DNA from 3 places in the Blautia sp. TF10-30 genome. Region 2 is predicted to be linked to each of the others. Evidence: predicted binding sites of a transcription regulator. Region 2 holds the regulator's gene; each other region holds the start of a gene.
What was found. Region 2 encodes Rex, which represses fermentation and respiration genes when NADH is low (regulators of the CRP and FNR family bind a similar motif). Its sites were predicted from a motif close to ATTGTTAANTANTTAACAAT; they were not measured.
Positions count from the first base shown of each region.

Region 1: a site for Rex is predicted at 4,056-4,075, ahead of DXD02_RS09615 (iron-sulfur cluster assembly scaffold protein). Genes of this name have one in related genera too.
Region 3: a site for Rex is predicted at 2,378-2,397, ahead of gap (type I glyceraldehyde-3-phosphate dehydrogenase). Genes of this name have one in related genera too.

Region 1 is NZ_QUKM01000009.1:28,766-34,910, reverse strand. Features, by position in the region: gene DXD02_RS09630 (formate/nitrite transporter family protein) at 398-1,156, shown strand; gene DXD02_RS09625 (DNA topoisomerase) at 1,153-3,255, shown strand; gene DXD02_RS09620 (acyltransferase) at 3,304-3,969, shown strand; gene DXD02_RS09615 (iron-sulfur cluster assembly scaffold protein) at 4,195-4,887, shown strand; gene DXD02_RS09610 (GGGtGRT protein) at 4,913-5,923, shown strand; gene DXD02_RS16380 (DUF6783 domain-containing protein) at 5,989-6,081, shown strand.
Region 2 is NZ_QUKM01000001.1:136,070-142,214, forward strand. Features, by position in the region: gene DXD02_RS00640 (bifunctional ADP-dependent NAD(P)H-hydrate dehydratase/NAD(P)H-hydrate epimerase) at 1-1,507, opposite strand, end outside; gene DXD02_RS00645 (redox-sensing transcriptional repressor Rex) at 1,597-2,253, opposite strand; gene DXD02_RS00650 (ABC-F family ATP-binding cassette domain-containing protein) at 2,408-4,333, shown strand; gene DXD02_RS00655 (NADP-dependent isocitrate dehydrogenase) at 4,432-5,634, opposite strand; gene DXD02_RS00660 (S8 family peptidase) at 5,800-6,145, opposite strand, start outside.
Region 3 is NZ_QUKM01000001.1:405,170-411,314, forward strand. Features, by position in the region: gene DXD02_RS01840 (phosphoglycerate kinase) at 1-1,103, opposite strand, end outside; gene gap (type I glyceraldehyde-3-phosphate dehydrogenase) at 1,315-2,328, opposite strand; gene DXD02_RS01850 (histidinol-phosphatase HisJ family protein) at 2,592-3,392, opposite strand; gene mnmA (tRNA 2-thiouridine(34) synthase MnmA) at 3,389-4,483, opposite strand; gene nifU (Fe-S cluster assembly scaffold protein NifU) at 4,486-4,923, opposite strand; gene nifS (cysteine desulfurase NifS) at 5,031-6,145, opposite strand, start outside.

The DNA of each region.
Region 1 (6,145 bases), on a different contig from region 2:
TTTTGTATGAAAACAGCAGATGAGGTTTTTGCTAAGAATGAACATCAGTGCAGATGATAAACCAGTTTCACAAACGCCGGATCATCATGGTTTACAATTTCACTGTGTCCGAGATCTTTGTAAAACAGAACATAAAAAAAACTTTCAATCCTTGTTTCAATCCCTCTGAGTTCATCATACAATCTGTCGTTTTACCCCTTATTTTCTGACATTTCTGTGGAAATATACTTTTTTCTTCCTCCTTCATTGCGAATCTTTCCGGGAAATGCTATAATAGCCAAAGTTGAAAGCGCGAAATCCGAAGCATTTGCAAGCTGCTTCGGAAAAAAAGACCATCCCCCGGACAAAAAGAGAGGGGATATGTCCATCCTACGGGACATAAGAAAGGAGTTATTCTATGCCTTATGATGACGTACAAAAATTTTCAGAGGCAGCCGTAAACAAAGCAAGGCTGCTGAAAGAACACCCGGGGAAATACTTTCTCCGTGCAGTCATGGCCGGTTTCTTTATCGTGGTTGCCATGATTTTCTCCAACGTGGTAGGCAATACGTTCCAGAGTACAGATCCTGCCTGGGGAAAACTGCTTGGCGGTATTGTGTTTGCCATTGCGGTTCTGCTGATCGTTTTTATCGGTGCAGAGCTTTTCACCGGAAACAATCTTGTTATGGCATTTGGGGCCTATGACAAAAAAGTCTCCTGGGCACAGGTTGGAAAAGTATGGCTGGTAAGCTACATCGGAAACTTTGTCGGATGCCTGATTCTCTCCGTAATTTTCGTACTGGCAGGTGCTTCCGGTACTGCCGATTATTACGCAGGATTTATTGGAAATAAACTTTCCATTCCTGCCGGAGAAATGTTTTTCCGTGCCATTCTCTGCAACTTCTTCGTCTGCCTTGCCGTTGCCTGCGGCATGAAATGCAAAAATGAAGTTGCCAAATTTTTCATGATTATACTTTGCATCACCGGATTCGTTGTTGCCGGTTTTGAACACTGCGTTGCCAATATGGCCACCTTTGTTACCGCTGCACTTCTGGTCCCAGGCGGCATTTCTCTGACTGCCGCATTGAAAAGCATGGTCATTGTAACTATAGGAAACGCAATAGGAGGCGGTGTGCTCCTTGCCTGGCCGCTTCGAATGATGAGTGCAGATAAATGACAAAATCTTTATACATTGCGGAAAAACCGAGCGTTGCTCAGGAGTTCGCAAAAGCGTTAAAACAGAATATGCAGCGCAGGGATGGATACTTAGAGTCGGATCAGTCCGTCGTAACCTGGTGCGTCGGTCACCTGGTTACGATGAGCTATCCGGAAAAATATGATCCTGCGTTAAAAAGGTGGAGTCTCGAGACCCTGCCTTTTTTGCCTGAAAACTTCAAATATGAAATTATCCCGGAAGTAAAAAAGCAGTTCACCATTGTGAGTAACCTGCTCCACCGGGAGGATATTGAAACCATTTATGTCTGTACCGACTCCGGGCGTGAGGGAGAATACATCTATCGTCTCGTCGCGCAGATGGCCGGTATCAAAGACAAGAAACAGAAGCGTGTCTGGATCGACTCGCAGACAGAAGAAGAAATCCTGCGCGGTATCCGCGAAGCGAAGGACGAAAGTGAATACGACAATCTTTCGGCATCCGCTTATCTCCGCGCCAAAGAAGATTACCTGATGGGCATTAACTTTTCCCGTCTTCTCTCGCTCAAATACGGAAGCGCTGTCGCATCGTATCTCGGCACTAAATATCAGTCTATTTCCGTCGGCCGTGTTATGACATGTGTGCTCGGCATGGTCGTACGCCGGGAGCGCGAAATCCGTAGCTTTGTGAAAACACCATTCTACCGTGTCATCGCCGGTCTTTCCTTAAATGGACGCAATTTTGAGGGGGAATGGCGCGCCGTAAAAGGCAGTCGCTACTTCAACTCTCCGCTTCTCTATAAGGAGAACGGCTTCCAGAAAAAAGAGGACGCACAGAAACTGATTGAGGAATTAAGCATGCAGAATCCTCTGATCCCGCATGTCCTGAAAATGGAGCGAAAAAAGGAAAATAAAAATGCGCCACTGCTTTACAACCTTGCGGAGCTGCAAAACGACTGTGCCCGCTTTTTCAAAATCAGTCCGGATGAAACGCTGAAAGTTGTTCAGGAGCTTTACGAGAAAAAGCTGGTTACCTATCCGCGAACCGATGCCCGTGTGCTTTCTTCTGCCGTTGCCAGGGAAATCAGCAAAAACCTGCGCGGCCTGCAGCAGTACGGTATCTGCAGCGGCCTTGCAAATGAAATTTTGCAGGGTGAAAGCTGGAAAAAGATTGGTTCCACCCGCTATACAAACGATAAACAGATTACCGATCACTATGCGATCATTCCGACCGGACAGGGCCTTAACAATCTGCGGAACCTCTCGGAACTCTCCGCAAAAGTTTATGAGACAATTGTCCGCCGTTTTCTCGGTATCTTCTATCCGCCGGCAGTCTATCAGAAAGTTGCTCTTGTCACCGAAATCGGCGGCGAGCAGTTTTTCTCCAACTTCCGCGTTCTCGTGCAGGAGGGCTATTTAAAAGCCATGCAGTATTCTTTCTTCCGTAAGAAAGAGGAGGACGACGAGGGCAGAAAGGAGGACGAGACGACTTGCGATCCCTCTTTTCTTGCAGCGCTGTCCCAGCTGCAGAAAGGCAGCGAGCTGAATCTTCTCGGCCTTTCTATCAAGGAAGGAGAAACCTCTCCGCCAAAACGCTACACCTCCGGTTCGATGATCCTTGCAATGGAAAATGCCGGACAGCTCATTGAAGACGAGGAGCTGCGCGAACAGATTAAGGGAAGCGGCATCGGAACGAGTGCGACGCGTGCTGAGATTCTGAAAAAGCTTGTCTTTATCAAATATCTTGCTCTGAACAAAAAGACGCAGGTTATCACCCCGACACAGCTTGGCGAAATGATCTACGACGTCGTACACCAGTCGATCCGCCCGCTTCTGAATCCGGAGCTGACGGCAAGCTGGGAAAAGGGACTTACCTATGTAGCGGAAGGCTCCATTACCTCCGAGGAATATATGGGAAAACTGGAAAACTTTGTGACACGCCACACGGTAAATGTGAAGCAGCTGCGGAATCAGTTCCAGCTAAAGAGCAGCTTTGATGCGTCCGCGCCGTATTACAGAAAAGCCTCTTCCACGCGCTCCCGTACCGGGAAACGTACCGCTGCAGAAGACTCCTCTGCAAAGTCCTATTCCACCGCCAGAAAAAAAGGCGCACAGAACTCCTGAAATGTGGTAAGATAAACAGGAACTAAAACAAGAAAGGATGAATCACGCATGAAAGATGCAACCATTTCTGAACTTTATGATTTAACCCAGACCATTGCCGCAAAAATCTTTGAAGGCAAAACGTATCCATGGGAAGTGCTTCCGCTCATTAAAGATTTTATTCTTGAACTCGGCGAAACACTCGATCCGGCAGAATACGAAAAACGCGGCGAAAATGTCTGGATCGCAAAAGATGCCGTGATCGCACCGACCGCTTCCATTAACGGCCCATGCATCATTGGAAAAGGCGCTGAGATCCGTCAGTGTGCCTTTATCCGCGGAAACGCCATCGTCGGCGAAGGCGCTGTCGTTGGAAACTCCACCGAACTGAAAAATGTCATTCTCTTTAATAAAGTACAGGTTCCGCATTACAACTATGTCGGCGACTCTGTTCTTGGATACAAAGCCCATATGGGTGCCGGTTCCATTACTTCCAATGTAAAATCCGATAAGAAGCTCGTTGTTGTCAAAGGCGCAGATGAACAGATCGAAACCGGACTGAAAAAATTCGGTGCGATGCTCGGCGATGAAGTTGAGGTCGGCTGTAACAGCGTATTGAACCCGGGAACGGTTGTCGGAAGAAATTCCAACATTTATCCACTCTCCTGTGTTCGCGGTGTGATCCCGTCAGGTCATATTTTTAAGAATGCGAAAGAAATTGTCAAAAAAATCTGATAATTAAAAAAAATTCTCTTTTATCGAGAGAAAACCAAACCGATTGATTTAAAAGACCGCCGGAAATTTTATCGTTTTCCGGTGGTCTTTGCAATTTTTTATCAAAATATGCTGGACGAATGACCAATTTTGTGAGACAATAACCATAGGTCTGTGAACAGGCTGGAAACAGTCCGTTCGAAAGACAAAAGCTCAAATAAGTACATATTTGAAAGGAGTTTAACAATGACTTATTCACACGAAGTAGAAATGATGTGTCCGGTTGCCCAGGGCGTGCATCACGGTGCAGCTCCGATTCCGGAGGAAGCAAAATGGGTAAAAGCAAAAGAAATCAAAGACATTTCCGGATTCACTCACGGTATTGGCTGGTGCGCACCGCAGCAGGGTACCTGCAAACTGACTCTGAACGTAAAAGAGGGCGTTATCCAGGAAGCTCTCGTTGAGACCATCGGATGTTCAGGAATGACTCATTCTGCAGCTATGGCATCTGAGATTCTGCCAGGACTTACCATCCTTGAGGCACTGAATACTGACCTTGTGTGTGATGCTATCAATACTGCTATGAGAGAGCTCTTCCTGCAGATCGTTTACGGAAGAAGCCAGAGTGCATTCTCCGAGGACGGACTGGTTGTAGGCGCAGGCCTGGAAGACCTTGGTAAAGGACTTCGTTCCCAGGTTGGTACCATGTACGGAACTCTTGCAAAAGGACCTCGTTACCTGGAGATGACCGACGGTTATGTAACAGGTATCGCTCTGGATGCAGATGATGAGATTATCGGTTACAAATTCATCAACTTCGGAAAGATGATGGACTTCATCAAAGCCGGCGATGATGCAAACACAGCTTTCGAAAAAGCAAGCGGACAGTACGGACGTGTTGCTGATGCTGTTAAGATCGTTGACCCGAGAAAAGAGTAATCAGATAATTTAGGAGGATAGGAAAATGGCTTTATTTGAATCATATGAAAGAAGAGAGAAACAGATTCTGGCTAAGCTTGCTGAGTACGGAATCAACTCCATCGAAGAAGCTGCAGAAGTTACAAAAGCTGCTGGCCTTGATGTATACAAAATGATCGAAGGCATTCAGCCAATCTGCTTCGAGAATGCAAAATGGGCTTACACTGTAGGCGCAGCAATCGCAATCAAAAAAGGATGCCGCAAAGCTTCTGAAGCTGCTGCAGCAATCGGTGAGGGACTTCAGTCCTTCTGTATCCCGGGTTCTGTAGCAGATCAGCGTAAAGTTGGTCTTGGCCATGGTAACCTTGGTAAAATGCTTCTGGAAGAGGATACCGAGTGCTTCGCATTCCTGGCTGGACATGAGTCCTTCGCAGCTGCTGAGGGTGCTATCGGTATCGCTGAAAAAGCAAACAAAGTACGTCAGAAACCTCTGCGTGTTATCCTGAACGGTCTTGGAAAAGACGCTGCTCAGATCATCGCTCGTATCAACGGCTTTACTTATGTAGAGACTGAGTATGACTACTACACCGGAGAACTGAAAGAAGTATTCAGAAAAGCATACTCCGATGGACCGCGTGCGAAAGTTAACTGCTACGGCGCTAACGACGTTCGTGAAGGCGTTGCTATCATGTGGAAAGAGAACGTTGACGTTTCCATCACCGGAAACTCCACCAACCCGACTCGTTTCCAGCATCCAGTTGCAGGTACCTACAAAAAAGAGCGTATCGAAGCTGGTAAAAAATACTTCTCCGTTGCTTCCGGCGGTGGTACAGGACGTACTCTTCACCCGGACAACATGGCAGCAGGTCCTGCTTCCTACGGTATGACCGATACAATGGGACGTATGCATTCTGACGCTCAGTTTGCAGGTTCTTCTTCTGTACCGGCTCACGTAGAGATGATGGGTCTGATCGGCGCAGGAAACAACCCGATGGTTGGTATGACTGTTGCTGTTGCTGTAGCTGTTGAAGAGGCAGCAAAAGCTGGCAAATTCTAAAGTTATCCAATACTTGCGTAAATAGAATTATTTGAGCATAAAAGAAGCGCCGCGGGATTTTCCGTATGGCGCTTCTTTTTTGCTGCTTTCGATACCCTGCAAAATTGGGCGTGCAGATTGCAGGAACGATGTTTCAAACACATGCTATGTTATTTTGATCCATGCACAAAAAACGCCTCTGAATCCAAAACGTTTCAGAGGCGTTTTTTATATCATTCTAAG
Region 2 (6,145 bases):
AGATTGACTGCAATCCTCTGATAATCTCGGATGCTGTTACATAGGAAGCACTGCTTTTTTCTTCCGCAGCCTCTCCCGCCTTTCCATGCGCATATGCCGCCAGTGCCGCTGTTTTGGCAAGGCTGATTTTTTTCTCGTTTTTTTCACACTGACGTTTTGCTGCAAAGGCGCCTGTGATTCCCGCGAGCACATCGCCGCTTCCCGCCGTCGCAAGCGCACTGCTTCCGCTTGTGTTTATGTAATACTGCTCACGCCCTTCCTCTGCTGTCACGGTTACGGAATCCTTTCGTACACAGCAGGCCTGGTATTTTTCGGCTGCCCTTCCGGCGCTTCCTGCCGGGTCACGCTGGCATTCTGCAATGGTCATGTGCAGCAGCCGTGCAAGCTCTCCTACATGAGGCGTTAAAATTTTTTCTGCCCGGCAGCCCGAAAGAATCTCTGCATCTTCTGCAATCAGGTTCAGCGCATCTGCATCCAGAACAAGAGGAACTTCTGTGTGCTGCACCGTAAAAACGAGCAGTTCTTTTGCCGTCCGGCTTTTGGAAAGTCCCGGTCCCGCAACAACAGCGTCCGCCCAGGCGAGATCCTGCAGCAGGGCTTCTTCCGGAAGCGGCTCATCCTCCTTCCAGAAATCCGCCATTGCTTCCGGCAGGGCACAGAAAAGCGGCGTACGGTTTCTTTCCTCTGTCACAACCTTTACCATGCCGGCACCGGATGCAAGGACTGCCCTGGCACACAAAACAGCGGCTCCGCACATGGCACCGGAACCGGCAAGTACCAGCACCTTTCCGAAGGTTCCCTTATTTCCCATCGGCGTGCGGGTAAGAAACCGGTCCAGATCTTCTTTTTCCACTGAACCGTACCAGGGCGTCTCCTCTTCTCCTGCATCAAAGCCGATTCCGATATCACGGACCAGGACCTCTCCGGCATATCGTTTTCCGGGATCAAAGAGAAGCCCTGGCTTTGCACAGGCAAATGTCACCGTGGCTCTGGCTTTCACCGCCGCATCAAGGACCTCTCCGGTATCCGTGTGGATCCCCGAAGGGATGTCCACGGCAAGAACAGGAACACCGCTTGCGCAGATTGCTTCCACTGCCCTCCGGTACTCCCCTGCCAGCGGACGGGATACGCCAATTCCAAAGATGGCATCTATGATAACAGTATATTCCCGGAAATCCGGATTCTTAACCTCACGGACCCCATAATTTTCCGCAATTTTCTTCTGTGCTCTCATGCCTTCACTGTATTTTTCCGGATTTCCAAGACAGAACAGTTCCGCATCCACCCCTTTCGTCTTTAAAATCCGTGCAATTGCCGCACCGTCCCCTCCATTATTTCCGGGACCGCACACAGCAAGGACTTTTCCTGTATCCCATGTTCCATTTTGAAGCTCCTCCACGCAGGACAGCGCTGCGCGCTCCATCAGTACCAGGGACGGTACCCCCATGGTTTCGATCGTATTGCGGTCTGCCTGCTTCATCTGTGCTGCTGTAAGAATCCGTTTCATCGCTTTTCCTCCTTTTCCTGCCTTATCCGGAAAGTGAACAGAAAAAGTCTCCGGTTTCCCGAAGACTCTCCTGCTTTTGTTTTGGTTTCTTAATTGTTCTTTGGATGCTCCGCCTCATATCTGGTCAGATTGTAGGAGAGACGCATCAGACTTTCGGAAAGATGGACGTTCTCGACGATCACATCTTTCGGAAGTTTTAAGTTTAGATCGGTATGTGCAAAATTCCAGATTGCTTTTACACCGTTGTCCACGAGAATCTCTGCCATCTCTACCGCTTTTGCTTTTGGCAGTGTCAAAGCCGCAATCTCTACATGGTGTTCCTTGATAAATTCCGGAAGCTCGTCCGCCATGCGGATTTCAATTCCGCGCACGGAGATTCCTTTTAATACCGGGTTGACGTCAAAAATACCGACCGTTTTGAATCCGCTTCTTTCAAAGGCCGCATAATTAGCAAGCGCCTGTCCCAGATTTCCGGCTCCGACAAAAATCATATTGTGGACTCTGTCCAGACCTAAAATTTTTCCAATCTCGCTGTACAGATACCGCACGTTATAACCATACCCCTGCTGGCCGAAGCCGCCGAAATTATTTAAATCCTGGCGAATCTGGGAAGCTGTCACTTTCATCCGCTCGCTCAGCTCACCGGAAGAGATCCGTTCTACTCCGTCCTCCAGCAATTCGCCCAGGTAACGATAATATCTAGGAAGTCTTTTGATAACTGCCCGCGAAATTCCTTTTTCTTCCAAGATAAATTCCTCCTTATTTACACCTGCATATATTCATATTATATATGGTTGATAGAAAATTGTCAAAGATTTCTTGAAATTTTGTGTATTACTCTCTATAATAAGGATGGTGTATTATGTCAAAATACAGAAATATGTTATCTGGAGGAACCACATGATTCTTGCATGTCAGAATATCTCGAAAGCATTCGGGACAACGGAAATTATCAAAAATGCATCTTTTCATATAGAAGAACGCGAAAAAACCGCACTGGTCGGCATCAACGGTGCCGGAAAATCGACGCTGTTAAAAATCATCATCGGCGAAATGAGGGCCGATGAGGGAGAGGTCATCCTCTCCAAAGGAAAGACGATGGGCTATCTCGCCCAGCATCAGGATCTGACCGGACACCTTTCCATTTACCAGGAAGTGCTGACCGCGAAACAGAATCTGATCGATATGGAGGAACGCCTCCGTCAGATGGAAAGTGATATGAATACAAAATCCGGTGCAGAGCTGGATGAACTTCTTTCCACCTACACCCGCCTCTCCCATACCTTTGAACTGGAAAACGGATACGCGTACCGCAGTGAAGTCGTCGGTGTTTTAAAAGGTCTTGGCTTTTCCGAGAGCGATTTTGAAAAACAGGTGGACTCCCTCTCCGGCGGTCAGAAGACCCGCGTGGCACTTGGTAAACTGCTGCTCACCAAACCGGACATCATTCTGCTCGACGAGCCGACCAACCACCTCGATATGGACTCGATCTCCTGGCTCGAAACGTATCTTTTAAATTACAGCGGAGCCGTCCTGATCGTCTCCCATGACCGTTACTTTCTCGACCGCGTTGTCACAAAAGTCGTTGAAGTGGACAATAAAAAAGTAACAACTTTTGAGGGAAACTATACCGCCTACAGTCAAAAAAAAGCAATGCTCCGTGAAGCCGCTTACCATGCCTGGGTCAACCAGCAGCAGGAAATCCACCATCAGGAAGAAGTCATTGCAAAGCTGAAATCTTTCAACCGCGAGAAATCCATCAAACGCGCCGAGAGCCGTGAAAAAATGCTGGACAAAATGGATGTGCTGGAAAAGCCGACCGAAGTACGCTCCGATATGCGGATCCGTCTGGAACCGCGCATCACAAGCGGAAACGATGTGCTGACCGTCGAGCACCTCTCCAAAGCCTTCCCGGGACAGACGCTTTTCCAGGATCTGAATTTCGAAATCAAGCGCGGGGAGCGCGTCGCAATCATCGGAAACAACGGAACGGGAAAAACGACGATCTTAAAGATCTTAAACGAAGTCATCCGCCCGGATGCCGGCTCTTTTACACTTGGAAGCCGTGTACAGATCGGTTACTACGATCAGGAGCATCAGGTGCTCCACATGGAAAAGACCATTTTCCAGGAGATTTCCGACGCGTATCCGTATCTGACAAACACCGAAATCCGAAATGTGCTGGCCGCCTTCCTGTTTACAAACGACGATGTCTTCCAACCGATTCATACCTTGAGCGGCGGTGAGCGCGGACGAATTTCTCTTGCCAAGCTGATGCTCTCGAACGCCAACTTCCTGATCCTCGACGAGCCGACCAACCACCTCGATATCGTATCAAAGGAGATTCTGGAAAACGCGCTGAAGGATTACACTGGAACGGTACTGTACGTTTCCCACGACCGTTACTTTATCAATCAGACTGCAACCCGGATTCTGGAGCTGACGGGACAAACACTCGTCAACTATATCGGAAATTACGATTACTATCTGGAGAAAAAAGAAGAGCTGACCCGCATCTATGCTCCTGCTGCCGATGCCGCCGCTCCGGAAGAAACAGCGGCTCCTTCCGAAGCCTCCTCCACAAAGCTGGACTGGAAAGCGCAGAAAGAAGAACAGGCACGTCTCCGCAAGAAAGAAAACGAGCTGAAAAAGACGGAGAAACGAATTGAAGAGCTTGAGACACGCGATTCGGAAATTGATGAGGAAATGTCGAAACCGGAAGTCGCAACGAATGTGGCAGAGTGTGTGAAATTAAGCAAAGAGAAAGCAGAGATTGCCGCGGAACTCGAAGAGCTGTATGAAAAATGGGAAGAGCTTGCCGAATAGGCCTGGTTTTCCCCGGAAAATTCAAAACAGAAAAAGCCGGTCCGGCGCATCCCTTTTTGCGGGAATGCCGGATCGGCTTTCTTTTTTGCTTCGTTTAATTATTTCTCCAGCTCCTCGCGGATGGCCAGGATGAAATCACGGCTGTTTAATACGGTCGGATTTTCCATGGTGGTGATCAGCGCAAGGTCTTTTGTCATTTTTCCGCTCTCGATCGTTGCGATCGTTGCTTTTTCCAGACGGTCTGCAAATGCGGAAAGTTCTGCGTTTCCATCCATTTCCCCGCGTTTTCTGAGTGCGCCGGTCCATGCAAAAATGGTGGCCACGGAGTTGGTGGATGTCTCCTCACCTTTTAAGTGACGGTAATAGTGGCGCTGTACGGTTCCGTGCGCAGCCTCGTACTCGTAATATCCGTGCGGGGATACGAGAACAGAAGTCATCATCGCAAGGGAACCGAAGGCGGAGGATACCATGTCGCTCATGACATCGCCGTCGTAGTTCTTGCAGGCCCAGATAAAGCCGCCCTCTGCTTTCATGATGCGGGCAACGGCGTCGTCGATCAGAGTGTAGAAGTAGGTAATGCCTGCTTCTGCAAATTTCTCTTTGTACTCTGCATCGAAGATCTCCTGGAAGATATCCTTGAAGCGGTGATCATACTTCTTGGAAATCGTATCCTTGCTTGCAAACCACAGATCCTGTTTCGTGGACAGTGCGTACTCGAAACAGCTTCTCGCAAAGCTTTCTATGGAGTTATCCAGATTGTGCATGCCCTGAATGACACCGGCGCCGGTGAAGTTGTGGATCAGCTCTCTTGTCTCGGTGCCGTCCTCAGCCGTATAAACCAGCTCTGCTTTTCCCGGTCCCGGAATGCGCATTTCTGCATTTTTATAGACATCTCCGTATGCATGACGGGCAATCGTGATCGGTTTTTTCCAGTTGCGCACGCACGGCTCGATGCCTTTTACGACAATCGGGGTACGGAAAACGGTTCCGTCGAGCATGGCACGGATCGTTCCGTTCGGGCTCTTCCACATTTCTTTCAGATTGTACTCGGTCATACGCGCTGCATTCGGCGTAATGGTGGCACATTTGACTGCTACACCGTATTTCTTGGTAGCGTTTGCGGAATCTACGGTTACCTGATCGTTCGTCTCGTTTCTGTGTTCCAGTCCCAGATCGTAATATTCCGTTTTCAGGTCAATAAACGGGAGAAGCAGCTCATCTTTGATCATTTTCCAGAGAATTCTGGTCATCTCATCTCCATCCATCTCTACCAGAGGAGTGGTCATCTGAATTTTTTCCATAGTAGGCCTCCTTTTTCTATTCCCGTTTATTGTATAAAGTATCCTATAGCTTGTCAAGTCAAAATTCGCCTGATTTTTTGGCATTTTCCCATAAATTCACACAATTTTTGCAGGATGAGAGGTGTTTTCCTTCATTTTTCTTTTTTTATGCTGCCGCACAGTGTCTCACAGAAGAGACAGAAAACGGTCTGTTTGAAGCATCCCATGCCCCTGACGGTTGCGCGGAAGGCCAAGGTCTCTCGCCGATTCGCAAAGCAGCATTTTCGCCTGGACATTTGTAAGATCCGGAACCCGTTCAAGTGCCAAAGCCACGGCTCCGGACACCCGCGGTGCCGCCATCGAGGTGCCGCTCTTCACCACATATTCCTTCCTGCTTCTTCCAGGCGCGCAGGAAATGAGACGTTTTCCAGGCGCGACAAGATCCGGTTTGCAGACGCAGTCCCGTGTCGGGCCGCATCCGGAGATTCCTCTTCTTGGCTCCAGCAGATCGCCCGCTCCCACGGTGATCACT
Region 3 (6,145 bases), 270 kb from region 2:
TTATCGCCATATCCAAGCTGGTTTACAGCTGCTGCGGAATCTCCGCCGCCGATGATCGTAACTGCATCTGTTTCAGCCAGTGCTGCTGCAACTGCTTTGGTTCCTGCTGCAAAATTCGGCATCTCGAAGCATCCCATCGGTCCGTTCCATACAACGGTTTTAGCAGTTTTAACAGCATCAGCGAACAGTTTTGCAGTTTCCGGTCCGATATCCAGACCTTCCCAGCCATCCGGAATCTGTCCGGCCGGAACAACCTGTGTATTTGCGTCGTTTGAGAATGCATCTGCAACAACGTTGTCTACCGGAAGAAGCAGTTTCACGCCTTTTGCTGCTGCTTTTTCTTTCATTTTGTTTGCATAATCCAGATAATCCATCTCAAGCAGAGAATCACCAACGGTGCCGCCTGCTGCTTTTGCGAAGGTATAAGCCATACCACCGCCGATGATCAGGACATCAACTTTATCGATCAGGTTGTCGATAACAGAAATCTTGCTGGATACTTTGGATCCACCAAGGATGGCAACAAACGGACGCTCCGGATTGTTGACAGCATTTCCAAGGAATGCGATCTCTTTCTCCATCAGGTAACCAACAACAGCAGTGTCAACATATTTGGTAACACCAACATTGGAGCAATGAGCACGGTGTGCGGTTCCGAATGCATCGTTTACGAATACGTCACACAGGGAAGCCAGTTCTTTGCTGAACTCCTCACCGTTTTTGGTCTCTTCTGCACGGTAACGGGTGTTCTCCAGAAGGATTACATCTCCGTCTTTCATAGCCTCAACAGCTGCTTTTGCGTTCGGTCCTACAACCTCAGGATCTGCTGCAAATTTAACTTCCTGTCCAAGAAGCTCGGAAAGGCGAACTGCAACCGGTGCAAGAGAAAGCTCTGGTTTTGGTTCTCCTTTCGGTTTTCCAAGATGAGAGCAGAGAATTACTTTTCCGCCGTCAGCGATCAGTTTTTTGATCGTTGGAAGAGCTGCTACCAGACGGTTCTCATCTGTGATTTTTCCATCGATCAGCGGAACGTTGAAGTCACATCTTACAAGGACTCTTTTTCCTTTTACGTTGATATCATCTACGGTTTTTTTGTTTAACATGGGCGTTTCCCTCCATATATCCAACTGCAGCTGCCGCCTCCACCTTTTTGTTTTACGGGATCGCGGTCTTTTTCTCCTGCAGTTTATAATTTTTGCACACGGAAAATGGCTGTTTTTATGCCGTATTTTTCCGTCGCATTCGCAAAAAGGGCCCGGTCCTTAACAGACCGGACCCTTTGGGCTCTGAAATTTTGCCGTTCAGTTTGTTAAATTATGCTAACTCGCTGAAGTATTTGATGGTACGAACCATCTGGCTTGTGTAGGAGTTCTCGTTATCATACCAAGAAACAACCTGTACCTCTGTTGTTCCGTTGTCCAGCGGAAGAACCATGGTCTGAGTTGCATCGAACAGAGAACCATATCTCATACCAACGATGTCGCTGGATACGATTTCATCTGTGTTGTATCCGAAGGACTCGGTTGCAGATGCTTTCATTTTTGCGTTGATCTCATCAACAGTTACAGTTCCTTCTACAACTGCTGTAAGGATTGTGGTAGAACCGGTTGGGGTTGGAACACGCTGTGCAGAACCGATCAGTTTGCCGTTCAGTTCCGGAATAACAAGGCCGATTGCTTTTGCAGCACCGGTGCTGTTTGGAACGATGTTAACTGCAGCTGCACGGGATCTTCTCAGATCGCCTTTTCTCTGCGGTCCGTCCAGAGTCATCTGATCTCCAGTGTAAGCATGGATAGTAACCATGATACCGGATTTGATCGGAGCCAGTTCGTTCAGAGCTTTTGCCATAGGTGCAAGGCAGTTTGTGGTGCAGGATGCAGCGGAGATGATGTTATCGTCTGCTGTCAGGGTCTCATGGTTTACATTGTAAACGATGGTCGGAAGGTCGTTACCAGCCGGAGCGGAGATAACTACTTTACGGGCGCCTGCATTGATGTGTGCCTGAGCTTTTGCTTTGGAGGTGTAGAATCCGGAGCACTCCAGAACTACGTCTACGCCAAGCTCTCCCCATGGGCAGTTGTTAGCATCCGGGAAAGCATAGATTTTGATGTTTTTGCCATCTACTGTGATGGAATCTTCATCGGATGTTACGGTATCAGCCAGAGCATATTTTCCCTGAGAAGAGTCATATTTTAACAGATGAGCTAACATCTTCGGGGATGTTAAATCGTTGATTGCTACTACTTCATAACCTTCTGCTCCAAACATCTGTCTGAATGCAAGACGTCCGATACGGCCAAAACCATTGATTGCTACTTTTACTGCCATGATTTTCAATTCCTCCTAAAAAGTGAATTTTAATTTTGAGTCTCTGTACTTTGTTAAAGAAACATCAACCTTATCTGTATAATACCTAATTTCGTCGGAAAATTCAAGTTCTATTTTCAAGAAAATACGAAATTATTTCTAAAATTTGTGAAGAAGCCGGATGCCAATCCGTATTTCTGCAAAATTTCGAAAGATCCGTCTATTGCAGAAAGAGCCGGAATCCAGCCTTTCTGGGGCTTTTTCCGGCTTTTCCTGCGCGTTTTCTATTGGATCGGCAGATATTCCGGCTTCTTCTCTTTAAACCGCACGTAGTACCGGAATCCAGCTTCCTGCGCGATGGCTGCCGCGTCCGCGAAATGAAACGCTATATGTTCCGGTTTGTGGGCATCGGCACCGAAGGTGATCTTTTCGCCGCCCAGTTCCCGGTATCTTCTGATGACATCCGGCGTCGGATTCGGCACGCCAAGGCCTGCCTTGTAGCCGCCGGTGTTGATTTCCAGCGCGATATCGTACTGAATCAGCTCTTTTAAAATGGTATCGATCTCGTCCGCAAATGCGCGGTAGCTGTAATCTTTTCCCTTTTCTCTGCAGTAGCGTACCACATAATCCAGATGACCAAGCGTCTGGAAATTGTGGAAGAACCGGATATTTTCTGCTGTAGCCCGAAAATACGCCCGGTACAGCTCTTCTGCTGTCCAGTCCGGGAAAGCATCCTCATAATAGGGGTCTTTTCCGTCAATGACATGCATGGAGCCGATCACATAGTCGAACGGCCACGCATTTACATACTCTTCCATCCGTTCTTTTAAGTGGAGCTGCAGTCCCAGTTCCACGCCGAATCGGATATCGATTCTGTCGCGGTATTTTTCCTGCAGTTCCCGGATTTTTGCCGCATATGCCGGTGTATCGAGCTGGAACTCGCCGGTACTGTAATCCATATCGTAGTGATCCGTCAGGCAGATTGCCGGAAGTCCCAGCTCGACTGCCCGTTTTACCATCTCTTCTGTTGGTGCTTCGCTGTCACTTGAAAAGAAACTGTGCATATGACAGTCCGCTATTTTCATCTTTCGGCCTCCGTAATCGTTCCGCCTCCGCCGACACAGCCGTCCACGTAGAAGACAACAGCCTGTCCCGGTGTCGGAGCACGCACGCCGTCCGGGAAGGTACAGGTAATCTCATCTTCCCCGGTCCGTTTGATCACGCACGGGGAGCCTTTGTGCCCGTACCGGATTTTTGCGGTGCAGTAGAGCTCTTCTCCAAGTTCCAGCGGCGGAATTGCCATATAGTTTACTTTGTTTGCTTTTACTACTTTTGCGAAAACCTCTTCATTTTCGCCGACCACAACCTCGTTCGTCTCCGGACGGATTTCCAGTACGAACACGCGGTGTCCCATCGGAAGGCCGAGTCCGCGGCGCTGTCCTACGGTGTAATGGGTAATCCCCTCATGGGTACCGAGGATTTCACCCTTTGTATTCACGAAATTGCCTTTCGGTGCCACGATTCCTGTCTCGTTCTGGATAAAGGAAGCGTAATCCTGATCCGGCACGAAGCAGATTTCCTGGGAATCCTTCTTTTTTGCTACCGGAAGACCGATTTTTGCTGCAATCTCACGAATCTGATCTTTTGTGTAGTCTCCGACCGGCATCAGCGTATGCGAAAGCTGCTCCTGGGTCAGATTATACAGTGCATACGTCTGGTCTTTTGCCGCTGTTACCGAATTTGCAATCGCATACCGTCCATTGGCAAGCTGTTCGATTCTTGCATAATGTCCGGTCGCAATGTAGTCCGCTCCAATGGAAAGACTGCGCTGAAGCAACGCTTCCCATTTCACATAGCGGTTGCAGGCGATACACGGGTTCGGTGTTCTGCCGCAGAGATATTCGTTCGTGAAATAGTCCATGACGTTCTCACGGAACTCTTTTTTGAAGTTCATGACATAATACGGAATGTCCAGCACCTGTGCCACGCGCCTTGCATCATCAACAGCAGAAAGGCCGCAACAGCCCCCGTTTTCCTCCTGGACTGTCTCGGCCTCATCCTGCCAGATCTGCATGGTCACCCCGATGACATCGTATCCTGCTTTTTTCAGGAGATACGCTGCCACCGAGGAATCTACGCCGCCGGACATTCCAACGACTACTTTCTTTTTTCCCATACTTAGTATTCTTCCTCTTCCTCGCCCTCGCTGATATCAGACTTCGGTTTTGCAAGACCTTCGATCTTGATGTGGTGTTTCTCTGCGTAATCCCAGAGTGCAGCGTGAATTGCTTCTTCTGCAAGCAGAGAACAGTGAACTTTGACCGGCGGAAGTCCGTCGAGTGCTTCCATAACAGCTTTGTTGGTTACTTCCAGAGCTTCCTGGATGGTTTTTCCTTTTACCAGCTCGGTTGCCATACTGCTGGTTGCAACTGCGGCGCCGCAGCCGAAGGTTTTGAATTTGCAGTCCTGAATGATTCCGTTATCGTCGATGTCAAGATACATTCTCATGATATCGCCGCATTTTGCATTTCCAACGGTACCTACACCGCTTGCGTTCTCAATTTCTCCTACATTTCTCGGATGCTGGAAATGATCCATTACTTTTTCACTGTACATTGTTATTCTTCCTCCTGAACTATTTCAAAGCAGTCCTCCTCCGGCACAGCTTTTACCTGAATTTTTCTGTACCGGCTTTCTGGATGGACTGTCTTATTTTTTTAAACTTATTTACCCTGCTGTTTTTTGATGTAATCCTCATACAGCGGGGACATGCTGCGCAGACGGTCTACGATCGCTTTGATCTGCTCTACAACGAAATCAACGTCCTCTTTTGTGATCTCCTCACTTAAAGTCAGACGTAAGGAACCGTGTGCTTTCTCGTGCGGCAGTCCGATGGCCAGCAGTACATGGGACGGATCCAGGGATCCGGAAGTACATGCAGAACCGCTGGATGCGCAGATACCTTTCATATCCAGCATGATCAGAAGGGACTCTCCCTCGATGAATTCAAAGCTGATGTTGCAGTTGTTCGGCAGACGTTTTACCGGATCGCCGTTCAGACGGCAGTTCGGAATCTCGGTTAAAATACGGTTGATCAGATAATCACGTACTTCGATTTCTTTTGCGGTACGCTCCGCCATAGTTCTTGCCGCACGCTCTGCCGCAACTCCATATCCTACGATGCCCGGTACATTTTCCGTTCCGGCACGGCGTTTTCTTTCCTGCGCACCGCCGTGTACGAAGGAGCGGATTTTCACACCCTTTCGGATGTAAAGGAAGCCGATTCCTTTCGGTCCGTTAATCTTATGACCGCTGGAACTGAGCATATCAATATTGCACTCATCCACATTGATCGGGATCTGGCCAAATGCCTGTACGGCATCTGTGTGGAATAAAATATTGTGTTCTTTTGCAATTCTTCCGATTTCCTTGATCGGCTGAATCGTTCCGATTTCGTTGTTTGCCGTCATAACGGAAATCAGAATGGTCTCCGGTGTGATGGCTGCTTCGAGTTCATCCAGATTGACAACGCCGTTCTCATCGACGCCGATATAGGTGATTTTCGCACCGCGCTCTTTTTCCAGATACTCACAGGTATGAAGAATCGCATGATGCTCGATTTTTGTGGTGATGATGTGGTTTCCTTTATTTTTATATGCTTCAAAGGTAGCTTTTAACGCCCAGTTATCGGACTCGCTGCCGCCGGCTGTGAAATAAATTTCCTCCGGTTTTGCGCCGAGCACGTTTGCGATCTGCTCTCTTCCTTTGGTGATGGCTTCTTTGCTTTTTCCTGCAATTGCATAAATACTGGATGGATTTCCGTAGTATTCGCTGAAAT